Regions from separate parts of the Brevibacillus sp. AG162 genome, predicted to be linked through region 4. Evidence: riboswitches for the same ligand, from Rfam matches in the RefSeq annotation. Region 4 holds a riboswitch; each other region holds the start of a gene.
What was found. Region 4 has a riboswitch for S-adenosylmethionine ahead of metH (methionine synthase). Riboswitches for the same ligand answer to the same signal wherever they lie in the genome.

Region 1 (6,128 bases), on a different contig from region 4:
GAAGATGGTCACCTTTCCTTTTTTCTTAGCCCGCATTAACTCCTTGCGCAATAAATCGGCAGCTTGCTGCTTGATGTCAACCCACGTGCCCCATTGCTCGTTTCGAAACAAAGAGACAGGCATTTGCCGAACATAGCAATAAGAGCAGGCGAAAGAACAGCCTGTATACGGATTGAGCGAATGGGTGTAATCTGCAAGAAATCCGCTTCCTTTATTAAGGAGGGTTTTCGGCATTTTATAGGAAAGGATGTGTTTCATATTGGGCGTTCCTCACTTTGCATCATGAAAAATAATCCCGAGGCTGTAGCGCTTTCCTGAGGTAATTGTGCTGACACCGTGGCGCAGCGTGTTTTTATAATAGCCTCGCGTGCCCTGTACAGGACGATAGGATGTAGGGAAAATCAGTCCAGCGCCTTGCTCCAAGGTTATCACATGTCCCCGGCTCTGCGCGCGCGGCCGTTGCTCCATCAGCAGAAATTCTCCGCCCCTGTAGTCCTTCTCCTTCTGATTCAAGGCAAAAACAACTTGAAACGGGAAGAACACCTCGCCGTACATATCTTGATGCAAGCAATTATAGCCGCCTGATTCATATTTCAAAATCAGTGGAGTAGAGCGCAGCTGGCCCTGATCGTGACATTGCGCCAAAAATTTAGGGAGGGTAGCAGGGTAAATCGCTTCGCGTCCAAGCATTTCCAGCCATCGATTCGCAGTTTGCGCAAGCATCGGATAAAAGCTTTCGCGAAGCTCCTGCAAAAGCGAGGGAAGGGGAGCCTGATAATAGCGATACTCCCCTTCACCGAAACGGTACCGCGCCATTTGGATCGTATTGCGAAATAGGTCATCCTGTCCGTACGTAGCGATTAATTCTTCGCATGCATCCGAGCTTATTAAGGAAGGAACAGCTGCATACCCTTGTTCGTCCAACTCCTGTTGCAGGGAATGCCAGTCAAGTGCAGCGATCCTTTCTGTCAGTGAATTAGCCATGTTTCACACCCCGATTTGTCTTTTTCTCCAGATCAAGCAGAGTTGTCTTCATGGGCAGTCCACCACGATAGCCGGTCAGTGAACCGTTTTTACCAACAACGCGGTGGCAGGGGACTGTAATGAGAAGCGGATTGGCACCAATTGCGGCACCGACGGCACGAACAGCAGCAGGCTTTTCAATGATGTTCGCAATGTCGGTGTACGATGCCGTTTGACCGTATGGGATTTGGCGCAGTGCCTCCCAGACAGCGAGCTGAAAGGGTGTTCCTTGCAGATCGCAATCCATGGAAAAATGCTCGCGTGCTCCTTGCAAATACTCCATTAGTTCTGTTGCAAAAGGCTTTAGCCATGGATCGTCTTGCACCAGTGCATTTTGTGGGCGGTGCTTTTCAACCCACGCTTCCAATTCAGCAAAAGGCTGGTTGGCCGAGCCGACATAACAAAGTCCAGCAGCCGTTGCAGCTAAATAAATAGTCCAATCACCGTGCTTCAGCATTGCCCAACGTACCGTCTGCTCCTTATTCGTTTCCATTTCCATACGCCTCCTTTTGAGCTGTGTACGCACAGTATACCTCCAGCACCTGTTCTTCGTACGTTTTTAGGAGTGGATGAGCAAGATAACGAAACAGTGTCTTCTACATTCCCATTGCTTTTATCCAGTGGTGGGAGTAAGGTAGGAGGAGATAGAGGAGGAACGATGCTAGTATGACTGATCAATTAACACATTTTAATGAGCAAAATCGAGCGCGGATGGTAGACGTATCTGAGAAGGATGTCACAAAACGGGTGGCTGTAGCCGAGAGCCAAATCAGCATGAAGCCCGAAACACTCGCCCGAATCCGCGAAGGTCGAATCGAAAAGGGCGATGTACTCGCAGTTGCGCAGGTAGCAGGTGTCATGGCTGCCAAAAAGACGTGGGAAATCATCCCGATGTGTCATCCGCTGCCATTGACTGGCATCGACATACAATTTGCTTTTGTAGATGAAACGACGCTTGCGATTACAGGAACCGTGAAGACGACAGGGAAAACAGGCGTCGAGATGGAGGCGTTGACCGCTGTCAGCGTAGCGGCTTTGACGGTGTATGACATGTGCAAAGCCATGGATAAAGAAATGATAATCGGTCCGACCAGTCTGCAATCCAAAACAGGCGGAAAAAGCGGCGATTTCCATCGGGGAGAGAAGTAAGCCATGAGGCAAAAGTGGGAATCCTATCCGAGCAGCATTCGTTTATTGGCGATTGCTGCCGTCATTTTTTCTACCGGAATGGCATGTATTTGGCCGCTGGTCACGATCTATATTCACAACCATCTCGGAAAGCCGCTGACTGTAGCCGGCTTCTTGTTGCTTTTAAATCAAGGCGCATTCCTGATCGGGAGTATTATCGGCGGGATGATGTTTGACCGCTGGGGCAAAATGCGCACGATCATTGTTGGTTCCATCGGCGTTATTCTCATTTCGGTTGGCTTAGGTGTTACGCAAGATTTTACGATTTATGTTGTCTTGCTTCTGTTGAATGGACTGTTTTACGGAACACTTTCTCCTGTGATGAATGCACTGGCCGTAGTGTTATGGCCGGACGGAGGACGCAAAGGAATCAATCTGATTTATGTCTCCCTCAATGTGGGGGTAGCTGCCGGTTCTGCGTTGGGTGGCTTCTTGGCAAGTGTTTCGTTTGCCTGGACGTTTTTCGGTAATGCTATCTCACAAGTGATCGTCCTTGCCATGTTCATGCTCATTTTGCCGCGTCAGTTAAAATTGGCGGAACAACAACGCCAAAACTCGACGACTGGACAAAGCATGTCTGAGCAAGCAACTAGTGATGTGCTACAACAAACACAGCAAGAGTCAAAAGTGGTATGGGGAGCATTGCTGCTATTATGCGGGGGGCTATTAATTAGCTGGATTGTCTATGTACAGTGGACCACGGTACTGTCGACCTACATGCAATCTTTGGGCATTTCACTCCGTCAATACAGTTTGTTGTGGACGCTGAACGGCGGTTTGATCCTGTTTGGTCAGCCATTGATTGCGTGGGTCATTCGACGCTTTGCCCGTACGCTAAAGGCACAAATGCTCTTGGGCGCTTATATTTTTGCCTTGTCGATGTTGATTTTGTCTCAATCAACGGTTTATGCAGGCTTTGTGGCGGGGATGTTCATCATGACGCTGGGAGAAATGCTCGTGTGGCCAGCGGTGCCGGCAGTAGCTGCACAGTTTACGCCAGAGGGACGAGAGGGCTTCATTCAAGGGCTGATTGCAGGAACTGGATCAGCTGGGCGGATGCTCGGACCACTGCTTGGCGCATTCATTTTTCAATCGATTCATGCGCAGGGATTATTGTTCGTGATGGCAGGCTTGTGTCTGTTGTCTGTGGCATTCTTTGCCTTCCACACTTCTTTTCAAAAAAGGCGACATCAGGTACCCCTACAGAATCAAGCATCTTGACACGGTTTACGTGCTCAAGTAGTATGATATAGACGAAAAAACAGTATATTCCGTGTGTTTGACTTATTCAGAGAGGTGGAGGGACTGGCCCTATGAAGCCCGGCAGCGGATCTGTTCCATGTAATGGACAGATGCTGTGCCAATTCCAGCAGGATTTTTTCCTGACAGATAAGGACGTGACCAAGCTGATCTCCCCCTTTTTCTGTATGGAAAAAGGGGGTTTTACTGTATTGGGCCCAAGAAAGGAATGGAAGAAAGAAATGCGCATTCAACCCTCCGACATGATTGATCGACTCCCTACCCAGTTTTTTGCGACCCTGGTGGCAAAAGTAAACAAGGTCATTGCGCAAGGCCATGACGTCATTAACCTGGGGCAGGGCAATCCCGATTTGCCGACACCGCCGCACATTATTGAAGAACTACAGGCGCAAGCGGCACAGCCACTCCATCACAAATATCCGCCTTTTCAGGGACGCGTGGAACTGAAGCAGGCTGTAGCTCATTGGTATAAGCAAGAGTTTGATGTGGACCTCGATCCGGAGGAAGAAGTAGCGATTTTGTTCGGCAGCAAAACCGGACTGGTAGAGATTTGCCAAGTACTCATGAACGCAGGCGATGTTGCGCTGGTTCCAGACCCGGGCTATCCGGATTATTGGTCGGGGGTTGCTGTTGTAAACGGACGGATGGTCATGATGCCGTTGAAGGCGGAAAAAGACTTCTTGCCAGACTACAGCCAGCTCTCCCAAGCTGACCTGGATCGAGCGAAACTGATGTTTCTCAACTATCCGAACAATCCGACAGCAGTCAACGCACCACTCGAGTTCTATGAGGAAACCATTCGTTTTGCGCGAAAACATGAAATCGTCGTCTGCCATGACTTCGCCTACGGGGCGATCAGCTATGACGGGAAAAAGCCGGTCAGCTTCATGCAGGTTCCGGGTGCAAAAGAAGTGGGTGTAGAATTTTATACCTTGTCCAAAACGTACAACATGGCAGGCTGGCGTGTTGGTGCGATGGTAGGAAATCGCGAGCTGGTTCGTCTGATCAATCTCATTCAGGACCATTACTTCGTCAGTCTGTTCGGCGCGGTGCAGATGGCGGCAGCCAAAGCGATGACGGATTCGCAGCAGTGCGTTCGCGATCTCGTGGCTGTCTACGAAAGCCGCCGCAATGCCTTGTACTCCAATTTGCATCGGATTGGCTGGCAGGCTCCGCCATCTCAAGGCTCGTTTTTTGCTTGGCTTCCTGTTCCAAGTGGCTTCACGTCCGTCGAATTTTCTGATCTGCTTTTGGAAAAAGCGCATGTCGTCGTAGCGCCTGGAAATGGCTTTGGCCCGACAGGTGAGGGCTATGTGCGAGCGGCTTTGTTATCAAATGAAGAGCGTCTCGCGGAAGCCGTCCAGCGGATTGAGCGGTTGGGGTTATTTACGAAAACAAAATAATGGCGAGGCAATTTGGCCACACTACCATACAAATGGAGTGTGGCTTTTTTATTCTAGAATAAAAATCATTCTCATTATTGACAGATAATGATTTTCATTATACGATGGCATTGTTAATGATAATTAGTCTCAGCGAGAGCGGGAGGGTACCATGCGCTATCAGATTAACGGTTACACGGATATGTATACGGTGATCGCCAACGAGCGAAAGATCGGCGGAGCCATTGAAGCAGGCCAGATTCGCTTGCGGACCGGAGAAGTTTACGCCAATGCTGTTCTCACTCGTTTGGAAATGTCAGGTGCGCATTTTTGCTCGATCGGATTTGTTACAGAAGAAGGCAAAAGACTCATTGTCCATGTGAATGATATCAGCATGATCGCTGATGCTCGTCACGTCAACGTTTGTGAGCTGACGAACGAATGCATGAGAGTGGAAAAATCCGCAGAGAGACTGAAGCGATTGAAGCGTCTCTGTGAACTGAATGAAGGCAGCTGTACGCCGACCTTCCAAGAAGAGGCATTGCTGTTGGCAAACGATATCGGTATGGAAGAAGCGTCCACGTATGTAGACCTCTCTTTCCTCCCACACACAGAGAAACCACGTGTGTTCCGCATCGCCTAGGATGATATAGCCTATACATATGGACCCCTTTTCGTTTAATACGAAGAGGGGTTTTTTGCATGCAGTGTGCCAAGACTAACGATTGAACAACCGCTCGACATAGTCAAAACCTATCTACTCATAGCTAGCAAGGATTGGACTTACGCTGTTGACAGTGATAAAACAAGGATAACAAAATCAAGGGGGAACGGAACATGGAGTACTCATTTTCAAAATCTGTTGAAGCACTATCCTCCTCGGCTGTCCGGGAAATCTTGAAGCTGACCCAAGGCAATCAAGTGCTCTCGCTCGCAGGTGGACTGCCAGCAGAGGATTCTTTTCCAATCGCAGAGATGCGCGAAGCGTTCAACCGCGCATTCGAACAAGGAGCAAAAGCTCTTCAATACGGATTGACTGATGGATACTTGCCACTGCGTGAGTGGATTGCATCCCGCATGAAGCAAAAGCATATGAACGTCGGTGTAGATAATATGGTCATCACTACGGGCTCTCAGCAAGCGGTAGACTTGTTGTGCCGTGTATATTTAGACGAAGGCGATGTCGTTCTCGTCGAAAACCCTACCTATTTGGCAGCGGTTCAATTGTTCCAATTCCGGGGAATCAAAGCAATTCCCGTAGACGGTGATGCTGAT
Region 2 (6,128 bases), on a different contig from region 4:
AACTGACGTATCAGAGAGTCGGGAAGGAGGATGTGGACTACGTTCTTCGCTACACGGAAAACTTCTCCGGGTATCTCGACGCTCGTACTGGCAAGGAGGTGAAAACGACCTTGTGGCGCGGGGAGTCGTTTCGCGACAGTATTGCCGTCAATCCCGGAGGCAAGAAGACAATGGTTGCATCGGAAAAAGAGGCTGCGGCCGCCATGGAGTTCTTCGGTCAGAAGGTGGAGGGCTTCACATTTACCGGGAGTAATGTGCCTGAATATATGATGGGAGACAACGAACGGGAATACCAGGCCAAAAAAGGAGAGCGATTCATGCAGCTGACTACCGTCAACAATCGGGCAGCAGCGTTCAAGATATCTTATCCTGAGCTGAGAGAAGGTGATCCGACACTTGCCGTTGCAGAATTGCAGGAGCGAGCGATCTTGTTTTTGGAGCCGTATCTGGATTCACGGGTGAAGACTGTTCGGATGCAGGAGCAAATTTATGTGATGGGCAGACAGGTTGAATTGAACTTTGTCCGAGAAGTAAACGGCGTAATGGTGCCGGATCAGTATTATAAGGTCACGATCGACGGGCAGACAGGAGAAATTATCGGGGTGAATTTAACATTCCCGCATGAGCAGGAGACCTTCCCAGATGCTTCCAAGGTGATTTCAGCAGAAGAGGCGGCGCGGGTTTATCTCCAACATAAATCACTCAGTCCCCGTTATCTATTCCCGCTTGAAAACAATAGGATTCAAGAGCAACCGGTCTTGGTCTATTCGGCGGAGATACTGAAAAGCAACGGGGATGTGGATGCCATTACGGGAGAATGGCTGCCATTCCAATAAAGAGAGACACCAGGGGGAGACTCCTGGTGTTTTGTTTTGCGTAATGCCTCCCGGAAATTGCATAGTAAAGCGTGAGGGGAAGGGCAACCGACCGTCATTTGCATCATTAGCGATCGAATGGAAAAAGACACAGTCCCTCTGCAAAACCTGCATGCAGCTACTGTGCCTTATACGGAAGCATAATGGTGAACTTGGTTCCTACTCGTGGTTTGCTGGTTACATTGACCGTTCCGCCAATCGCATGAATGACATGATAGGAATAAGTCAATCCAAGGCCGGTCCCAGTTGTTTTCGTAGAAAAGTAAATCGTTCCGAGGCGGCTGATCTGTCCTGCATCCATGCCGACGCCGTTATCCTTGATGACCAACAGGGCTTTGTTTCGCTCGATGAGCAAGTCCAGGGAGACTTTTCCGTCCGAAATATCCGCGCACGCCTCGATGGCATTTTTGATGAAATTCACCAATACTTGCTTGAACTCGTCTGGATTGGCCTTGATCGTCACAGGTCTCTCAAAATCTTGCAGCGTAAGTTCCACGTTATGCATATTGGCAAAGGGGAGCATCACCTCGCGGATGGCATGCAAATGCTCGCTAACATTAATGATCTCATGCCGTTCCTTGAGCGGCTTGGAAATCGCAAGGTACTCGGTCAAAATGGCTTCTGTCCGTTGGATTTCATCGAGACTGATGCGAATGTATTGCTCGACTTTTACCAAATTTTCCGGACATTCCTGTATTAATTTCAAGAAGCCTTTGACTGCTGTCAGCGGATTGCGAACCTCGTGTGCGAGCGATGCAGCAACATGGCTCATCGTTTGGATTTTTTCATTTTGCGCGTGGCGGATAAACAGCTCCTTATCCGAAACGCATTTGCTGAAAAGCGACATTAATAACCAGAGGCCGAAAAAGTTTTGAATAGGAATCAGCATGGTGTAGTAAACGAGGTGTTGAGTTACATACGCGGGAAAAAAGTAATAAGTAGTCCCTAAAGCAACCGTAGAAAAAATCGCACTCGTCATAAAAAGATACAGTGTTTTCCGATAACTGGCTTTGTAGTGTCGATACAAAAAGAGTGACAAGACAAAATTGACTGTAAGGATCAGCAGGGCAACCCATGTTCCTTCTCCACCCAGGTAGTAACGATAAACCAAGGCTTCTATCAGAAGGAGCAAGGCAATCTCGATTCCGCCATAAACCAGTCCGAAAAGAATGATGACATGTCGGATATCAAAAAACATGCCAGTCGTGACACTCGGGGCGAAGGTCATCGCGAGAAACATGCAGGCTGAGCTGGTGATGACGATAAAGGAACGGCTGTAGTTCCTCATTTTGTCACGGTAATAAATGTTGAAAAACACAAACGGGATAATCGCGAAAAACCATTGAAGAATGACTTCTTTTAATAGACTCATGTAGCATCCCCATCGCAAATATTTGCTAGGCTTGTATCAATCTACGATAATTCGACAAGACACAACAAAATCCCTCTTGGTGTTACACAAGAAACTGGAATATTTATCAAGAAAATTCTTTCGGTAAACCTAGTTGACAGATAGGTAATTGCCAGATTATATTCTGTATATACTTATACAAACGTTTTGAAAATAGAAACTACTCTTATCAAGAGAAGGCTGAGGGAATGGCCCTATGAAGCCCGGCAACCTAGCACGAGAGAATGCGTTCTTTCGAGCCAAGGTGCTAACTCCAACAGGTAGAATACCTGACAGATAAGAGGCGAGAATCTTGTCGATTTTTGTCCTCTTTCTCTGTGAAAGAGGATTTTTTGCGTAGCTGTCGTGGGGAAGAAGCGCATTTCCAGTCTACGCTTCGGCCTCCGCCCCGCTGTGAGTGAAGACTGTCCGCTTCGGAAGAAATGGCGGGAGCGCTTCAAACGTAGAAGGTTCGAGGAAGGATTTCATAACTGAAGCTGAAATTCCCCGCCATTTCTTCCTACGCTGGGGTGGGCTCCAGAGGCGCTTGGACTGGAAATACGCTTCTTCTACGAGGCTTTTGTTTCCTTCTTGAAAGTGAATGAAGGGAAACAAAATATTTAATCTTGTTATCTGTTTTCAAAAAGAAAAAGGGGGAGCATCTCAATGAAAAAGAAACTCGGTCTGATCACATCACTTGTTTTGGCAGCATCTATTCTTGTGACGGCGTGCGGCAGCGGAGCGACAACGGGAACCGGCAGCACAAACGGCGGTGCTTCGGGAGAGAAGGCGAAGAGAATCGCACTGATCATGCGTCAAAACGTAGGAACATTCTCTGCACAATACATCAATGGCGTGAAGACAGAGGTGGAGAAAAACGGCGGCGAGTTGACCGTATTCAACGCAGATACCGATCTGGCAAAAATGGCGTCCAACCTCGACGCGGCTGTGAACCAAAAGTTTGATGGCATTCTGATCGACCATGGTACGGCGGAAGCGTTACAGCAGGGCACGCAAAAGGCCGTGGATAAAAAAATCCCGGTCGTCCTGTTTGATACAGACATCAACATTCCTGGTGTGCCAGTTGTGGCGCAGGATGACAACAAGTTGGCAGAGCTGAGCCTGGAGAAGCTGGCTGCAGATACAAACGGCAAAGGAAACATCGTCAAAATTTGGGTAGCTGGCTTTGCTCCTATGGAAAAACGCCAAGTCACGTATGAAGCTTTCCAGAAGAAATACCCGGATATTAAAGAAATTGCGGCATTTGGTTCTGCCACCAACAATACGGCACTCGATACACAAACGCAGATGGAAGCGATCTTGAAAAAGTATCCGAACAAAGGCGACATCACAGCAGTATGGGCGGCTTGGGATGAATTTGCCAAAGGGGCTACACGTGCCATCCAGCAGGCAGGGCGTACGGAAATCAAAGTATACTCCATCGATTTGAGCGATGAGGATCTGCAAATGATTCAGGCGGAAAACTCTCCGTGGACAGCGACGGCAGCAGTAGACCCATCCAATATCGGACGCATTCATGCGCAAACCGTGTTCCAAAAAATCAAAGGCGAACAAGTGCCAGACAACGTGAAGCTGAATCCAGTGCTGGTGAAACAGGAAGACCTGCCGAAGGATAAGAAAGTAACGATGGGCGACCTGTCCCAATACGTGCAAGAGTGGGGCAAGTAAGAACCAAATTGGCTTTTCCCGTTGATCTGTATCGTCAACGGGATTTTTCCTTATAGAGGTTGGAACACGCAGGTAAACAGGAGGTGTGAATGATGCCCACATTGCAGATGAAAGGGATAGCGAAGCAGTTTTCTGGGGTTCCTGCCCTGCGATCCGTTGATTTTGAGGTGCGCGCAGGGGAGGTTCATGCACTGCTCGGAGCGAATGGCGCGGGGAAGAGCACCCTGATGAAAATTCTCACGGGAGCGTATCAGGCAGATAGCGGTACAATCACCATCGATGGCCAGTCCGTGTCGATTCAATCTCCGCAGGACGCTAAAGCACAGGGCATTCAATGTGTATATCAGGAAGTGGACACCGCCTTGATCCCGTATTTGAGCGTTGCCGAAAATATTTTGCTCGACCAGCTTGTCCAAGCAAAAACCAAGGGGCTGATCAACTGGCAGAGCTTGTACAACGAATCGGAGCAGATTTTAAAAAATTTCGGCTTCCCCATTCCGGTGAGGATGCTCGTCGAAGAATGTACGCTGTCGGAAAAGCAATTGATTTTGATTGCACGGGCTACCGTTCAAAAGGCCAAGTACGTTATTTTCGATGAACCGACCGCGCCGTTGAGCACAAAGGAGAGCGGACGGCTGTTTCAAATCATTGCGCAGTTGAAAAAAGCTGGGGTCGGGATCATTTACATTTCCCACCGCCTGCCGGAAATCTTTGAAATCTGTGATCGGATCACGATTATGCGTGATGGTCAGCATGTCGTGACCACAGACACGGCGAAGACCAATATGGACGAAGTGATCGCGAACATGCTGGGCAAAAGCTTCGACGAGGAGTTCCCGAAGCTGGAAGTGCCGATTGGCGAAACGATTTTTGAGGCGTCAGGAGTGGCTGGCGGCAAAGTACGCGGAGTCGACATGCAGGTTCGCGAGGGAGAGATCGTTGGCGTCGTCGGTCTGGTTGGGGCAGGGAAGACCGAGCTTGCCCGATTGCTCTTCGGTGCAGATGAGGCAAAGGCTGGAGCCGTTCGATTGCATGGAACACGTATCCAACTGCGCTCGCCAAAAGACGCCGTCGATGCTGGAATCGTGCTCGTTCCGGAGGAAAGGCGCAAGGAAGGAATTTTCGTAGAGGAGTCTGTGCAGAACAACCTGTCTGTCGCCTCGTTGAAAAAGAAGTCCTGGTTCGGTTTTATCAAAAGAGGAGCAGAAGCGGCTAACGCAAGAGAGCTCGTGCAGCGCCTTGGTGTGAAAACAGCCGATATCAAGCAGCTGGTCGGTTTCCTCAGCGGCGGAAACCAGCAAAAAGTCGCAATCGGCAAATGGCTGGATACAAACGCTCACCTCTTTATGTTTGACGAGCCGACAAAAGGGGTAGATATTGGCGCGAAAAGCGACATTTACCGCCTGATCGGAAATCTCGCTGAGCAGAAAAAGGGTGTCCTGTATTTCTCCTGTGAGTTTCAGGAAGTCATCGGGATCGCAGACCGGATTCTCGTCATGTTCGAGGGCAGGATCGTGAAGGAATTGAGTCGCGAGGAAGCAACACAAGAGCTGATTATGTACTACGCAAGCGGAGGTGAGTAACGTGGCAGATAAAAAGTTTAGTTTATTTGATTTTGTTTACAAATACGGTACGGTTGCAGTTATTGTCATTGTCATGCTGTTATTCAGTTTGACCAACCCGTATTTCTTCACGTACGACAACTTGACGGACATTCTTCGCTCCATCTCGATTGTGACATTTGTTGCGATTGGCGTTACGTTCTCGCTGATCGTCGGAGGCTTTGACTTGTCTGTAGGATCGACGGTTTCGTTGACCACAGTCGTTTCTGCTTCGATGATGGTTTGGTACGAACAAGGAGTTTTCACGACACTGGTTGTCCCGATTGTACTCAGCTTGCTCGTCGGGCTGGTCAACGCCTTCCTGGTTGTGAAAATCCGCATTCCTGATTTGCTGGCTACTTTGGCGATGCTCTACATCGTCAACGGCATTCATATGACGTATTCCCAAGGCTACTCGATCTACGCAAACATGCCAATGCAGGACGGCTCACAGGCTCCGGGAAAATTCCAGGAATGGTTCCTATGGCTGGGCCAAGGAGAAATTCTCTCCGTACCAGTCCCTGTTATCCTGACCTTTTTACTTGTCGCGATCACGCATGTGTACTTGACCTA
Region 3 (6,128 bases), on a different contig from region 4:
AGCTGACAGCGTTTCAGGCTGTTTGGTTTTCACGTTGTCCTCTCCCATTTCTTCCCCCAGCAAAAGCCTCTCCAACCGCTGTGCATATTCCTCGTCAGCAGCTATTTCCTCCTCGAATTGTTTTGAATCTTCTTCCGCCATTTCCCCACGCAAATAAGCAAGCAGTCTTTGCTCGCGATTATTCTCATCCTTGTTCATCATCGGCTTTCCTCCCTCCACAACTGCCGCATCTTTTGCCGTCCCCGAAACAAGGAACGTTTGACGTCTGCCAGCTCGATCCCGAGTACCACGGCCATTTCCGCGTAGGAAAACTGCATGGCAGATAACAAAATGACCTGTCTCTGCTTTTCCGGAAGCTTCTCCAAATAATCATGAGCCACTTCCCACAGCTCCTTGTTCACGACATGCTCTGCCGGATCGACCGCAGATTGATCACGCCGCTCTGGCAGGGCTTCCACAAACGCAAATCGTTGTTTCGTCTTCTTGCGATAACCGTCCACGAAAGCGTGATAGGCCACCTTGAACAGCCAGGGCCGTACTTTTTCTCCACGGTAGTCGTCCAAGGAAGAGAAGGCACGACAAAAGGTTTCCTGTGTCAAATCCTCTGCCAGCCTCTCATCTCGTGTCAGCCGGAAAAGATAGCGGTAAATATCGTTTACATGCAGCTGGTACACATCCTCCAGACCTACTTTCCCAAGCCGTTCACACCCCTTCCTCCCTTACCACGAAGGAATTGCCAAAAAGTTTCACCTTCGTCTTATTTTTCTAATAACCTGCTGCACATTCTCTGCAAAAACAAAGATTGACTCCTGACAATGAACGTCATATCATGGGGGGAAACGAATAACTCTTATCGCGAGCTGGCTGAGGGACTGGCCCTATGATGCCCGGCAACCGGCGCTATACCATGAAACGTACGATGATAATGCGTACCTTGGATAGCGAAACGGTGCTAATTCCAACGGATAAGAGTCGAGATGGAGCGTCTTTGGCTCGTCTCGGCTACTGACCCGAGAGATGAGAGGAGACGAGACGCTTTCATAGTCGACAACCGCCTCCCTGCTCAAAGGGGAGGCTTTTTTAATTCATACAAGGAGGATTAGACGTACCATGAGTGAACAACGTATCCTCGTTACCTATCTCACACAAGCAAAAGACTTGAACAAGAAAGCCCAAGCCATTGCTGTTGGTATGACAGTCGGCTCCTGGACGGACCTGCCGCTTGCCAAGCAAGCTGAGCTAGCACCGTATCTCGGTGAAGCCGTGAGCGCGACACCACTTGCGACACTGGAAAACGGAGAAACACGCGGTCTGATTACCGTCAGCTATCCGACTCGTAATTTTACAGCGGACATTCCATCCTTGTTGACTGGAATATTCGGCAAACTATCGATGGATGGCAAAATCAAGCTCGTCGACATCGTTTTCCCTGACTCATTCCTCCAGGCTTTTCCGGGACCGAAGTTCGGCATTGATGGTCTGCGCGAACGTTTAGGGGCACATAACCGTCCGCTCTTGATGAGCATTTTCAAATCGTGCCTGGGTCTTCCTTTCGACGATCTGAGGACGCAATTCCGGGCGCAAGCCTTGGGTGGAGTCGATCTCGTGAAAGATGACGAAATCTTCTTTGCAGATGACCGTGCTCCTTTTATCGAACGGATCAAAGCGTTCAAGCAAATCGCCCAAGAGACGGAAGCCGAAACAGGCAAGCCCGTCCTCTATGCAGCCAACTTGACTGGACCTGTGCATGAGCTGAACGAAAAAGCGAAACGTGCAGTAGATGCGGGTGCTGACTGCCTCTTGTTCAACGTGCTGGCCTTTGGTTTCGATGCCCTGCATCGTTTGGCAGCCGATCCTGATGTACACGTACCGATCATGGCACATCCAGCATTGGCAGGCGCTTACTATCCATCGCCTGACTACGGCATCGCCACCCCGCTTCTGCTCGGAACGTTGATGCGTGTAGCTGGGGCAGATTTGGTGCTCTTCCCATCTCCTTATGGCAATGTCGCCTTGGACAAAACAGAAGCGTTGCGGCTCGCCAAGCATTTGACCGACCCGCTGAACGGTGTCCGCCGTTCCTTCCCGGTTCCGTCTGCCGGCATTCATCCAGGGCTGGTTCCACAGCTGTATCAAGACTTTGGTTTAGATCAAATCGTCAATGCAGGAGGCGGAATCCACGGTCATCCCGGTGGAGCAACCGCAGGAGCGAAAGCGTTCGTTGCTGCGATTGAGGCTGTCACCGCTGGCCGAACATTGGAAGAAGCCGCAGCGGAATCACAAGAGCTGGCGATCGCCCTGGAAAAGTGGGGTGGCGCACGATGAGCAAAAAGCTCGTCCTGTTCTGCGATTTCGACGGAACGATTACCGAAAAAGACAACATTGTAGCGATTGTCCGCAAGTTTGCTCCCCCTGAGTGGGAAGCCTTGACGGAGCAAATCCTTTCACAAAAAATAAGCGTTCAGGAAGGGGTCGGCAAGCTGTTTCAGCTCCTGCCCTCCTCCTTGCGCCAGGACATTATCGATTTTATTGTCCAAGAAGCGACCATCCGCCCAGGATTTGCTGAATTCGTGAGCTATTGCCGCGAAGAAGGCATCGAGCTGTTGATCACGAGTGGCGGCATCGACTTTTTCCTGGAGCCTATCCTGGCACCTTTCGATCTCTCCGATGTGCCGATTTACTGCAACGGCAGTGATTTCAGCGGAGAGCGCATCACCATTACGTGGCCCAACGCTTGCGATGAACATTGCTCGAACGGCTGCGGCATGTGCAAGACGACAATCATCCGCCGTTACGATCCAGCATCCCATTTCCGCATCGTCATCGGCGATTCCATCACGGATTTGGCTGGAGCCAAAATCGCTGACTATGTGATTGCCCGTTCCTTCCTCGCTGACAAGGCGGAAGAGCTGCAATTGCCGCATAGCAAGTTTGCCACGTTCCACGATGTGATTCGCATTTTACAGCAAGTCCAACAGGAGGTTGTCTAAATCATGACCGCAACACTCGAACAACGTCTGGATGCCTTTCGCCGTCTGGATGACGCCAAGCTGACATTTGCCCGCCGGGACTGGTTTCCCGGCACCAGTGGCAATCTCTCCATAAAGATACAAAATGATCCCTTGCAATTTGCCGTAACGGCAAGTGGCAAAGACAAAACCAAGCTGTCCCCTGAAGATTATCTGGTCGTGGATCAAGACTCGCGTCCGGTGGATGAAACTGCACTCAAGCCTTCCGCGGAAACACTCATCCACGCTGTCGTCTACAAAACGTTCCCGAAGGCAGGTGCTTGCTTCCACGTCCATACCGTGTGGAACAACCTCATTTCCGAGCTGTACTTTGGACAACGCGCTTTCTCCCTTCAAGGACAAGAGCTGATCAAGGGACTTGGAATCTGGGAAGAAAACGCGCGCATTACTGTTCCGATTGTTGAGAACTTTGCCGATATTCCGACCTTGGCTGCCGAAATTGAAAAAGTGATCACACCAGAAGTTCCTGGCGTACTCATCCGTAACCACGGTATCTACACCTGGGGCGGAAATGACTTCGAAGCCAAGCGCCACCTGGAAGCTTTTGAATTCCTATTCGAGTATCACGCCCGCTGGCTGCAATTGCGCCAAGCAGTCGTGTCCACTACAACCACCAATTAAGGAGGAATAAACGATGGCACAAATTCGTTTTCACGACAACAATGAGTACATTTCAGCACCCGAGGAAGTTGTCTCCTTCCTGGACACTCAAGAGATCATTTACGAAAAATGGGGCGTGGATCGACTTGATCCAAAGCACCGTGATAACTACAGCCCAACCGACGAGGAGAAACAAGAAATTCTCGACACGTTCAAGCCGGAAATCGATGCGATCAGCAAACGTCGCGGTTACTTGACAGCAGACATTATCGTCCTCTCTGACAAAACGCCTAACCTCGACGAGTTGCTGGTGAAATTCAAGGGCGAGCATCACCACACCGACGATGAGTGCCGCTTCTGCGTCGATGGTCACGGTATTTTCGCTATCAAAGGCAAAGACGGTCGCTACTTCGACGTCGAGCTGGAGCCAGGCGATCTGATCTCCGTACCGCCGAACTACCGCCACTACTTCACCCTGATGGACGACCGCAAAATCAAAGCGATTCGCCTGTTCGTCACTCCTGCAGGCTGGGAAGCGATCTATTAAATAAGCAACACCCTGGTCCCGTTCGGATACCAGGGTGTTTTCTTATTTTATGACTCCATTTCCTTTAATCGTCACTTCTGGTTTCAATTGAACCGTTGCTTTTGAAAAGGCTGTCGGCCAGTCATCTTTAACTTTTTTCCATTCCTCATATTCATAGGCTCGCGCATAAAGGCCAAAACCAAAAGGATCCGTCTTGGCTTCCTGGCATTTTTTGATAAGCTGGGCATAGTTCTTGTGGAGTTCTTCGGCAATCATCTGTTCCAGCTTTTTGTACTCTTTTTCCATGTTGAAAGGAAACAGCCTCTCTGATATAGACACACGCAATTTCAACTGAATATCGAAATGGAATGTACCGTCTCGATAGGTCGTCTTCACTTTTTTGTTGACGCCTTTTACAAAAAAGCTGACTCTTTCCTTTACAATGGGATTCTGATCGCTTGGCAACTTAACCGGGAGAGTGACGGATATTTCTCCCTGTTTTCCATGAAGAAGCATCTGCAAGAGAATTGTATCCCGCGGCTCGATCAATCCGGCATAAGCTCCTTTTTTCGTTAACAATGCGGTTCCCATTACTCTCACCGCATGCTTCGTCTTCTTCAACTCCGATATATGGGGCGTCATGCCTTTTTCAAACATTTGCCGATGAAATTCCTGCGCTCTGGTCTTTACCGTCAGATTTCTTTGATTGGCTGTATCAATTAATTTCGTCATATGCAGCGCAAGGCGAGGTTTGTCCTTTGGCTTGTATTCAAACAGCTCGTTCAAAGGGCCATCAAGCATGACCATTCGTGCGTTGACTGTGAACTTCGCATCACGAAAAACGACATCCAATAACCGAAACCAATCCGGGTGCTGCAATAAACGCTTTCCCAGCACAATCAATTGGATTTTGCCTGATACGGTCAGAGCCGTTACGATCTCATCAAAGCCCATTCTCGCTTCTCGCATGCTAGATGCCCGGAGGCCGAATTCCTCTGTTTTTTCTTTTGCTTCCCTGCTGAACACTGGGCTTGTCATATAAATGAGGAGTTCATTTTTTTCATTCAAATCAATTCCGATCATAAGAGAAAGGGTTGCATCCTCGAGATTCAATCGATCGTAACACCCGGTTAGCATCACGATCAAAACGAACGACAAAATGATCCGTATAAACCGCTTCATGCTTCTTTCCCCCCCGCTCCTCGCTTTGACAGCCAAATTGGTCCCCAAGCCAATAGTGGAAGTAAGTAAGCAATTATCAGTCCAACAAAACTCCAGGTCTCTGTCATTTTTTTCAGGTCAACAAAAGAAGGCGTATACACCCAAGCCACAACCGATAGTAGCATCAGGAGCACCCATAAATGCTTTCGATGATCCCGGCTATTGAATAACTGGCTTGTAGAGAAAACGGTGAAATACAGGTAGGTCAATCCCGTTGTCGATAAAATGAACAAGTAAAACGCGAGAAAAATAATATCGATGCGCTCCAGAAAGCGATATTCTATCACCTTCCACAAGTTCAGCGTAGGCCATACATATTCAACGATCTCATCCGGGCAGAAAAAAGCAAAGCAAATGATTGTGATGTACAAATAAACGAGCAAGGTCAGCGTGTTTGCCACGACAATGCCGACTGATGCGTATTGTTTTTTCTGCAGAAAGGGGTAAACAAAATACGCCATTTCAAACCCAAGAAAGGACAAAACCGTAGTCTTGCTGGCTGTCAATATCGGCATCCACCCCTCTTTTATCAGAGGCAAAAAGTGCAACCAATGTGCGTCCTTTAAAGCGGTCGCGAGGACAAGCGGCATCCAGAGAGTGAGATAAAACACCAGCTCAGAATACCTCCCAATCACACGCAGTCCCCCCTGTACGACGATATAGGCGGGAATCGCAAGCAGGATAACAATGATGTACGCAGGTGTCTGTGACAATATCCATACATTAATGATCGCAGTGGTATTGGCAATGAG
Region 4 (6,128 bases):
CCAACGAAGAAAAGCTGACAAGGCTAATGAACGACTATGGGGATAACATCGTGCAGCTCGCATACCTGATCGTCAAGGATCGGGGAATCGCAGAAGACATTACCCAGGAAGTGTTTCTAAAGGCATATCGGGGGCTAGATCAATTCCGCCATCAGAGCAGTGTGAAAACGTGGCTTTATCGAATCGCGATCAACGAGTCCCGCAAATATTTGCGTTCGTGGTCCTTTCGCCAAATTTTTTCTACATACCTCTCCAAAGAGGAAGCACCACCGGAAAAAGTAGACAAGTCAAACGTTGAATCGGCAGTCATCGGACGAATGAGCAAGGTACAAGTAGCGGAGCAGGTGATGAAGCTCTCGCCGCTGTACCGAAAAGTCATGGTACTTCATTACTATGAAGATTTGTCGATAAAAGAGATTGCGCAAGTGTTGGATATTTCAGAAGATGCCGTACGAACCCAATTGTCCCGGGCCCGAAAACATTTTAAGGCATTGTGTGAAAAGGAGGGATTGGAATGGACGTAGATAAGCAAATGCGTGAAGCGGTACGAAGTGCAAGTGAGGAATCGGTGGAGGAAGTGAGGTTTACAAAGGAGATGGAATTCCGGATCAGAGGTGCGATTGCACAGAATAAACACAAGAATCGAAACAGATTATTTATGGCTGGATCGCTGGCTGCGTGCTTGGCGGTAACAGCTGTGGGCTTGCATCAACAAGGTTGGTTTCCACAGATGCCGAGTGGGAAAAATGGAACGAATGCGGTGGCAACAACTGCAACGGATAAAAAGAATACAGAGGCCAATCAGAGCAGCGTAAAGGTTTCGCCGGAAGAGGCTATTTTACCATTGAAAAAGGCGATTCCAGCTTTGAGCAACATGAGAATAAGAGTGGATCGTACAAGCCATGGAATCAGTGACCTCATGTTACTGGAAGGCGATAATGCTCGTGCCAATGTTGCTTATGATATACAGACAGGACAAATTGAGAGCTTTACAATCAATGGTGATCGGGGAGAACAGAAGGAAGGGAAATTGCCATCAGCCAAGACTGCGGAGAATGCAGCAAACGCATTTTTACAAGCTTTCCTTGGGGAGGGAAGCAAGTCCTATCAGTACGTCGAGACTCAGATCTATACCGACGAGTATAGGGTAAAAGGCCCATGGATGAGCGTGAATTATCAACGTATGGAAAACGGCCAGCCCGTTCCGTTCGACGTATTGTCGGTTGGAATTGACGAACGTGAGCAAATCGCGTTTTTCGGGCGATTGAACAAGAGCGAACAAGCCTTTTTCACCAAGCTGACAGATGCCATGCCCGATTTGAGCCCATCCCTTCTTCTTTTGGATAAAGAAAAGAACCACGATGGCATGTCATTCATCTTGGGGAAAACGAACAAGGAGGGGCATCAGGTTTCTCTTGTGATCTATGGAAATGGTCAAGCACTGGAATCGTATAGGCTTTTGAATAGGGATGAAAAGGAAGCAGCGAGCCGGAAAGAAGCAGAAGGAGAAAAAGCCTTGCAGCAAGAGCGACAGTTCCTGAACAAACTGCTCGGTGCGGATAGTGATAACTATCGGTTATTGGACGCCAACGATCCAGGGGTGTATCTGCGCTATCATAACGAACTGCCAGTGTTGTCTGATGAAATTAGCATAATAACAACTGACTCTGGCCACGTCCAATATTTCAGGATGGAGCCCGAAACATTCGAGCCGTCGCAGTACCCGGATGTATCGACTGCTGTGTCAGAAGAGGAAGCCATCAAAGAGCTGAGTGAGCATATGAAGCTTCGATACGTGCAGAACCCGAGAATACGGTCAGAATCAAAACAAGGGGAGAAATGGCAACCTATTCTGGAGTACACACCCGCTGTTTCCTTCATGCAAAGAGGACGTGAAGATGGTACGGAGTGGCATATCGACGCGACCAATGGCAAGATTGTGTATGGAACGGGAGATAACGGGCTTGCTTATGATCAGTTGAATACGAAGGAAGCACATCCGATCGAATCTCCAAAGGAATACGTCAAGGTTCGCTCCAAGGATGAGGCAAAAGCACTGCTGCAAGCGGAATTCGGCATACAAGTGGATGACTCGACCTATAGAGAGAGTGAGAGTAACAGTGACGGACGCAAGGAATACGTCTGGAATGATAAAAATGACAAGTATATCGGCGTAGAAGTCCTTGCAGAAACAGGCAGTGTCGTCGGGCTGGGAACACCGCGTTCTAATACAGCAGTGACAGTCAAACGCGAGCAAGCGGAAGAGGCTGCACTCGCCTTTCTGCATAAATACGTCGATCCAGGCGTAAAAGAAGTGCAGTTGGCACAAGTTATACAGCCAGGCGAAGCGAATCCTGTGTCATCGGGCGAATGGGAATTCAGATATTTCATCAGCAAGGATGGCATTCCTGTACAGGATCGAGCGCAAAAAGCGGCTTATTCGGTAACAGTCGATCCGTCTTCTGGCAAAGTGACAATGTTTCACAACTACAGAGAGACACACAAGGTGGTGGAGCTTCCAGCATCCGACCAGATCGTTTCGAAAGACAAGGCTGTTGAAGTGTATTTACGCGTCATGCCTTTGAAGCTGGTCTATTTGATGAAAGATGTGGATGGGCGAAAATTATCTCAACCAAAGCTGGCGTATGTGCCGTGGAGTGACGAAAAGCTGGCGCTTAAATATATTACTCTGGATGCCGTGACAGGCAAGATCATCACCAAATAACAAGAAAAAAAGGCTATCCCGCAGCCATTCCTCATGGCTTTTGGGATAGCCTTTTTTACACACTTATCTAACAGTCGTCACACGAACACCCAATAATTACCAACAGGATAAACAGCACGAGCACGATTGCGAAGCAGTCACCGAAGAATCCGTTTCCGCAGTAAGATGTACTCATCTTTGTTTCCCCTCCTTTCCGTTATACTCCAGTCTATACACGAATGCCGATATTGGACTGGGCGGATGCCCAGCTTAGACAAAAATGGGCGCGAAAGAGAAGAGGTTCAGCAAAAAATAGACAATTCACAATTGACGGGGAGACAAAGGGGGTGTTAAGATACTTGCAAACATTCAAGACATTTCGTAAAACAACTAAATGACAAGTGTACGACTCTTATCCAGAGAGGCAGAGGGACTGGCCTGATGAAGCCTCGGCAACCGGTAAAAATCCGGTGCCAATTCCAGCAAAGCTACGTGCTTTGAAAGATAAGAGGATGTCTCAGGCGTTAACGTATCTGCTGACAAATCCTCTTCTTTCAAAGAAGAGGATTTTTTTGTTTACCCAATTACGGAGAATAAGCCGATGCAAGGGAGAAAAGGGGCACGTCAATGAAACCAACTTTTCGCGAACAGCTTTCCCGGAAAATTCTGATTCTGGACGGTGCAATGGGCACCATGCTTCAACAGGCGAACCTGACTGCCGATGATTTCGGCGGTGAAGCCTATGATGGCTGTAATGAACTTCTGAACCTGACAAGACCAGATGTGATCCGTTCGATTCACGAGAAATATTTAGAGGCGGGCGCAGACATCGTCGAGACAAATACGTTTGGTGCTGCTTCCATCGTTTTGGCCGAGTACGATGTGCCAGAGAAAGACCTTGAGATCAATATAGCGGCAGCTCGCTTGGCCAGAGAAGCGGTGGATGCCTATTCCACGGAGGAGTGGCCGCGTTATGTAGCAGGTGCAATGGGACCGACGACCAAAACCCTTTCGTTGACAGGCGGTGTCACTTTCGAAGAACTGGTCGAGGCGTATTATCGTCAGGCAAAAGGTCTGATTATCGGTGGCTCCGATGTTCTTCTTTTGGAAACCTCGCAAGATACGTTGAACGTCAAGGCTGGCGGAATCGGGATTCGCAAAGCTTTTGAAGAGCTTGGGCAGGAGCTCCCCATGATGCTGTCAGGTACGATTGAGCCGATGGGCACAACGCTGGCGGGCCAAAACATCGAGGCGTTTTACATCTCCTTGGAGCATATAAAGCCAGTCTCTATTGGTCTGAATTGTGCGACAGGACCAGAGTTCATGCGTGATCATCTGCGGACACTGTCTGGAATAGCCCAATGTGCGGTCAGCTGTTATCCGAACGCAGGCTTGCCAGACGAGAACGGCCATTACCATGAAACGCCACAGGGACTCGCTTCGAAAATGCGGGCGTTCGCTGAACAGGGCTGGATAAACGTCGCTGGCGGTTGCTGTGGAACAACACCAGCCCATATTCAAGCGATGGCAGAAGCCTTGAAAGACTGCAAGCCGCGCAGTGCAGATGTAGAACCGCTGAGCGCGGTCTCCGGGATTGAGGTCGTTTACGTCGAAGATGATAATCGTCCCCTGCTGGTAGGGGAGAGGACCAATGTCATCGGTTCCAAAAAATTCCGTGATCTGATTGCAGCTGGTCACTATGAAGAAGCATCTGATATTGCCCGGGCCCAAGTGAAGCGCGGCGCACATGTCATCGATATATGCTTGGCTGACCCCGACCGTGATGAATACGAAGATATGGAAAAATTCCTACAGTTCATCGTGAAAAAAGTAAAAGCGCCCCTCATGATCGACTCGACAGATGCCAAGGTCATGGAGCTGGGACTTCGCTATTCGCAAGGGAAGGCCATTCTCAACTCGATCAACCTGGAAGACGGGTTGGAGCGTTTTGAGGAAGTGGCGCCGCTTATTCACAAATTCGGTGCCGCTGTTGTCGTCGGAACGATCGAGGAAGCGGGTATGGCTGTCACTCGCGAAAAGAAGCTGGAGGTCGCGCAGCGCTCATACGACATTCTCGTCAACCAGTATGGAATTAAGCCACAGGATATTATTTTCGATCCACTCGTCTTTCCAGTAGGGACAGGGGATGAACAATACATTGGCTCTGCAAAGGAAACGGTAGAAGGCATTCGTTTGATCAAACAGGCGATGCCTGCTTGCAAGACGATCCTGGGTGTCAGTAACGTTTCCTTCGGCTTGCCTCCTGCGGGTCGGGAAGTGCTGAATGCGGTCTTCTTGTACCACACCACTCTCGCAGGGCTTGATTACGCCATCGTCAACACGGAAAAGCTGGAGCGCTACGCTTCGATTCCAGAAAACGAGAGAAAGCTGGCAGAAGCCCTACTATTCGAGACAAATGATGAGACATTGGCGGCCTTCACCGAATTTTATCGCCAAAAGAAAAAGGAAGTCCGCGTGGAAGTCTCCTCGTTAACGCTCGAAGAACGCTTGGCTCGTTATGTAGTCGAAGGCTCCAAGGATGGTCTGGTGGAAGACCTGAAGCTGGCTCTGGATAAATACACACCGCTCGAGATCATCAACGGTCCGCTGATGACAGGGATGGAAGAGGTCGGTCGCTTGTTCAACGGCAACCAGCTGATCGTGGCAGAAGTATTGCAGAGCGCGGAAGTTATGAAGGCATCCGTATCGTTTTTAGAGCCATTCATGGAAAAAAGCGATGCCGCTGCCAAGGGGAAAATCTTGCTGGCGACCGTCAAAGGCGATGTGCACGACATCGGAAAAAACCTCGTGGAAATTATTTTGTCAAACAACGGCTACAATGTCGTGAACCTGGGGATCAAGGTACCGCCAGAGCAACTGATTGCCGCATGCAGAGAAGAAAAGCCGGATGCCATCGGTTTGTCTGGACTCTTGGTAAAATCCGCGCAGCAAATGGTCATTACAGCACAAGACCTGCGTGATGCAGGCATTGATATTCCAATGATGGTTGGCGGTGCGGCGTTGACGCGCAAGTTCACATCGAACCGGATCGCACCGGAATACCGCGGAATTGTTTTATACGCAAAAGACGCCATGGATGGTCTGGAGCTCGTGAATCGTCTGCAAAATCCGGAAGAACGTGATCGCTTGGTAGAGGAACAGCAGCATCTGCTGGAAGCAGTCGCAACGGCTCAGCCTGTTGTCGAGGAGAAAAAAGCACCTTTGCCAGCGCGCTCAGCCATCAGCAGAACGGTTCCGATCCATCTGCCGCCCGATTGTGAACGACATGTACTGCGACAATACCCGCTCAGCCATCTGCAACCGTATTTGAACTTGCGGATGCTCCTTGGGAAACACCTCGGTGTTCGCGGAAATGTAGATAAATTGATCGAGGCAGGCGACGAGAAGGTACTGGAACTGTACG

Region 1: linked by a shared signal. The riboswitch ahead of FB479_RS16635 (pyridoxal phosphate-dependent aminotransferase) and the one ahead of metH (methionine synthase) in region 4 are both predicted to bind S-adenosylmethionine.
Region 2: linked by a shared signal. The riboswitch ahead of FB479_RS22080 (sugar ABC transporter substrate-binding protein) and the one ahead of metH (methionine synthase) in region 4 are both predicted to bind S-adenosylmethionine.
Region 3: linked by a shared signal. The riboswitch ahead of FB479_RS21010 (2,3-diketo-5-methylthiopentyl-1-phosphate enolase) and the one ahead of metH (methionine synthase) in region 4 are both predicted to bind S-adenosylmethionine.

What each region holds. Positions count from the first base shown of each region.
Region 1 is NZ_VFNO01000005.1:69,934-76,061, reverse strand. It holds gene FB479_RS16660 (SPL family radical SAM protein) at 1-258, opposite strand, end outside; gene FB479_RS16655 (2OG-Fe(II) oxygenase) at 271-984, opposite strand; gene FB479_RS16650 (methylated-DNA--[protein]-cysteine S-methyltransferase) at 977-1,516, opposite strand; gene moaC (cyclic pyranopterin monophosphate synthase MoaC) at 1,690-2,172, shown strand; gene FB479_RS16640 (MFS transporter) at 2,176-3,432, shown strand; SAM riboswitch class I at 3,493-3,607, shown strand; gene FB479_RS16635 (pyridoxal phosphate-dependent aminotransferase) at 3,693-4,874, shown strand; gene FB479_RS16630 (hypothetical protein) at 5,026-5,496, shown strand; gene FB479_RS16625 (aminotransferase-like domain-containing protein) at 5,691-6,128, shown strand, end outside.
Region 2 is NZ_VFNO01000008.1:77,926-84,053, reverse strand. It holds gene FB479_RS22095 (hypothetical protein) at 1-836, shown strand, start outside; gene FB479_RS22090 (ATP-binding protein) at 994-2,247, opposite strand; SAM riboswitch class I at 2,450-2,569, shown strand; gene FB479_RS22080 (sugar ABC transporter substrate-binding protein) at 2,932-3,954, shown strand; gene FB479_RS22075 (sugar ABC transporter ATP-binding protein) at 4,047-5,537, shown strand; gene FB479_RS22070 (ABC transporter permease) at 5,539-6,128, shown strand, end outside.
Region 3 is NZ_VFNO01000007.1:163,492-169,619, reverse strand. It holds gene FB479_RS21020 (anti-sigma factor) at 1-201, opposite strand, end outside; gene FB479_RS21015 (sigma-70 family RNA polymerase sigma factor) at 198-674, opposite strand; SAM riboswitch class I at 848-1,024, shown strand; gene FB479_RS21010 (2,3-diketo-5-methylthiopentyl-1-phosphate enolase) at 1,111-2,325, shown strand; gene FB479_RS21005 (2-hydroxy-3-keto-5-methylthiopentenyl-1-phosphate phosphatase) at 2,322-2,990, shown strand; gene FB479_RS21000 (methylthioribulose 1-phosphate dehydratase) at 2,994-3,650, shown strand; gene FB479_RS20995 (1,2-dihydroxy-3-keto-5-methylthiopentene dioxygenase) at 3,664-4,176, shown strand; gene FB479_RS20990 (Ger(x)C family spore germination protein) at 4,219-5,337, opposite strand; gene FB479_RS20985 (GerAB/ArcD/ProY family transporter) at 5,334-6,128, opposite strand, start outside.
Region 4 is NZ_VFNO01000003.1:119,120-125,247, forward strand. It holds gene FB479_RS10400 (sigma-70 family RNA polymerase sigma factor) at 1-524, shown strand, start outside; gene FB479_RS10405 (YcdB/YcdC domain-containing protein) at 515-2,725, shown strand; gene FB479_RS10410 (YjcZ family sporulation protein) at 2,793-2,900, opposite strand; SAM riboswitch class I at 3,114-3,215, shown strand; gene metH (methionine synthase) at 3,332-6,128, shown strand, end outside.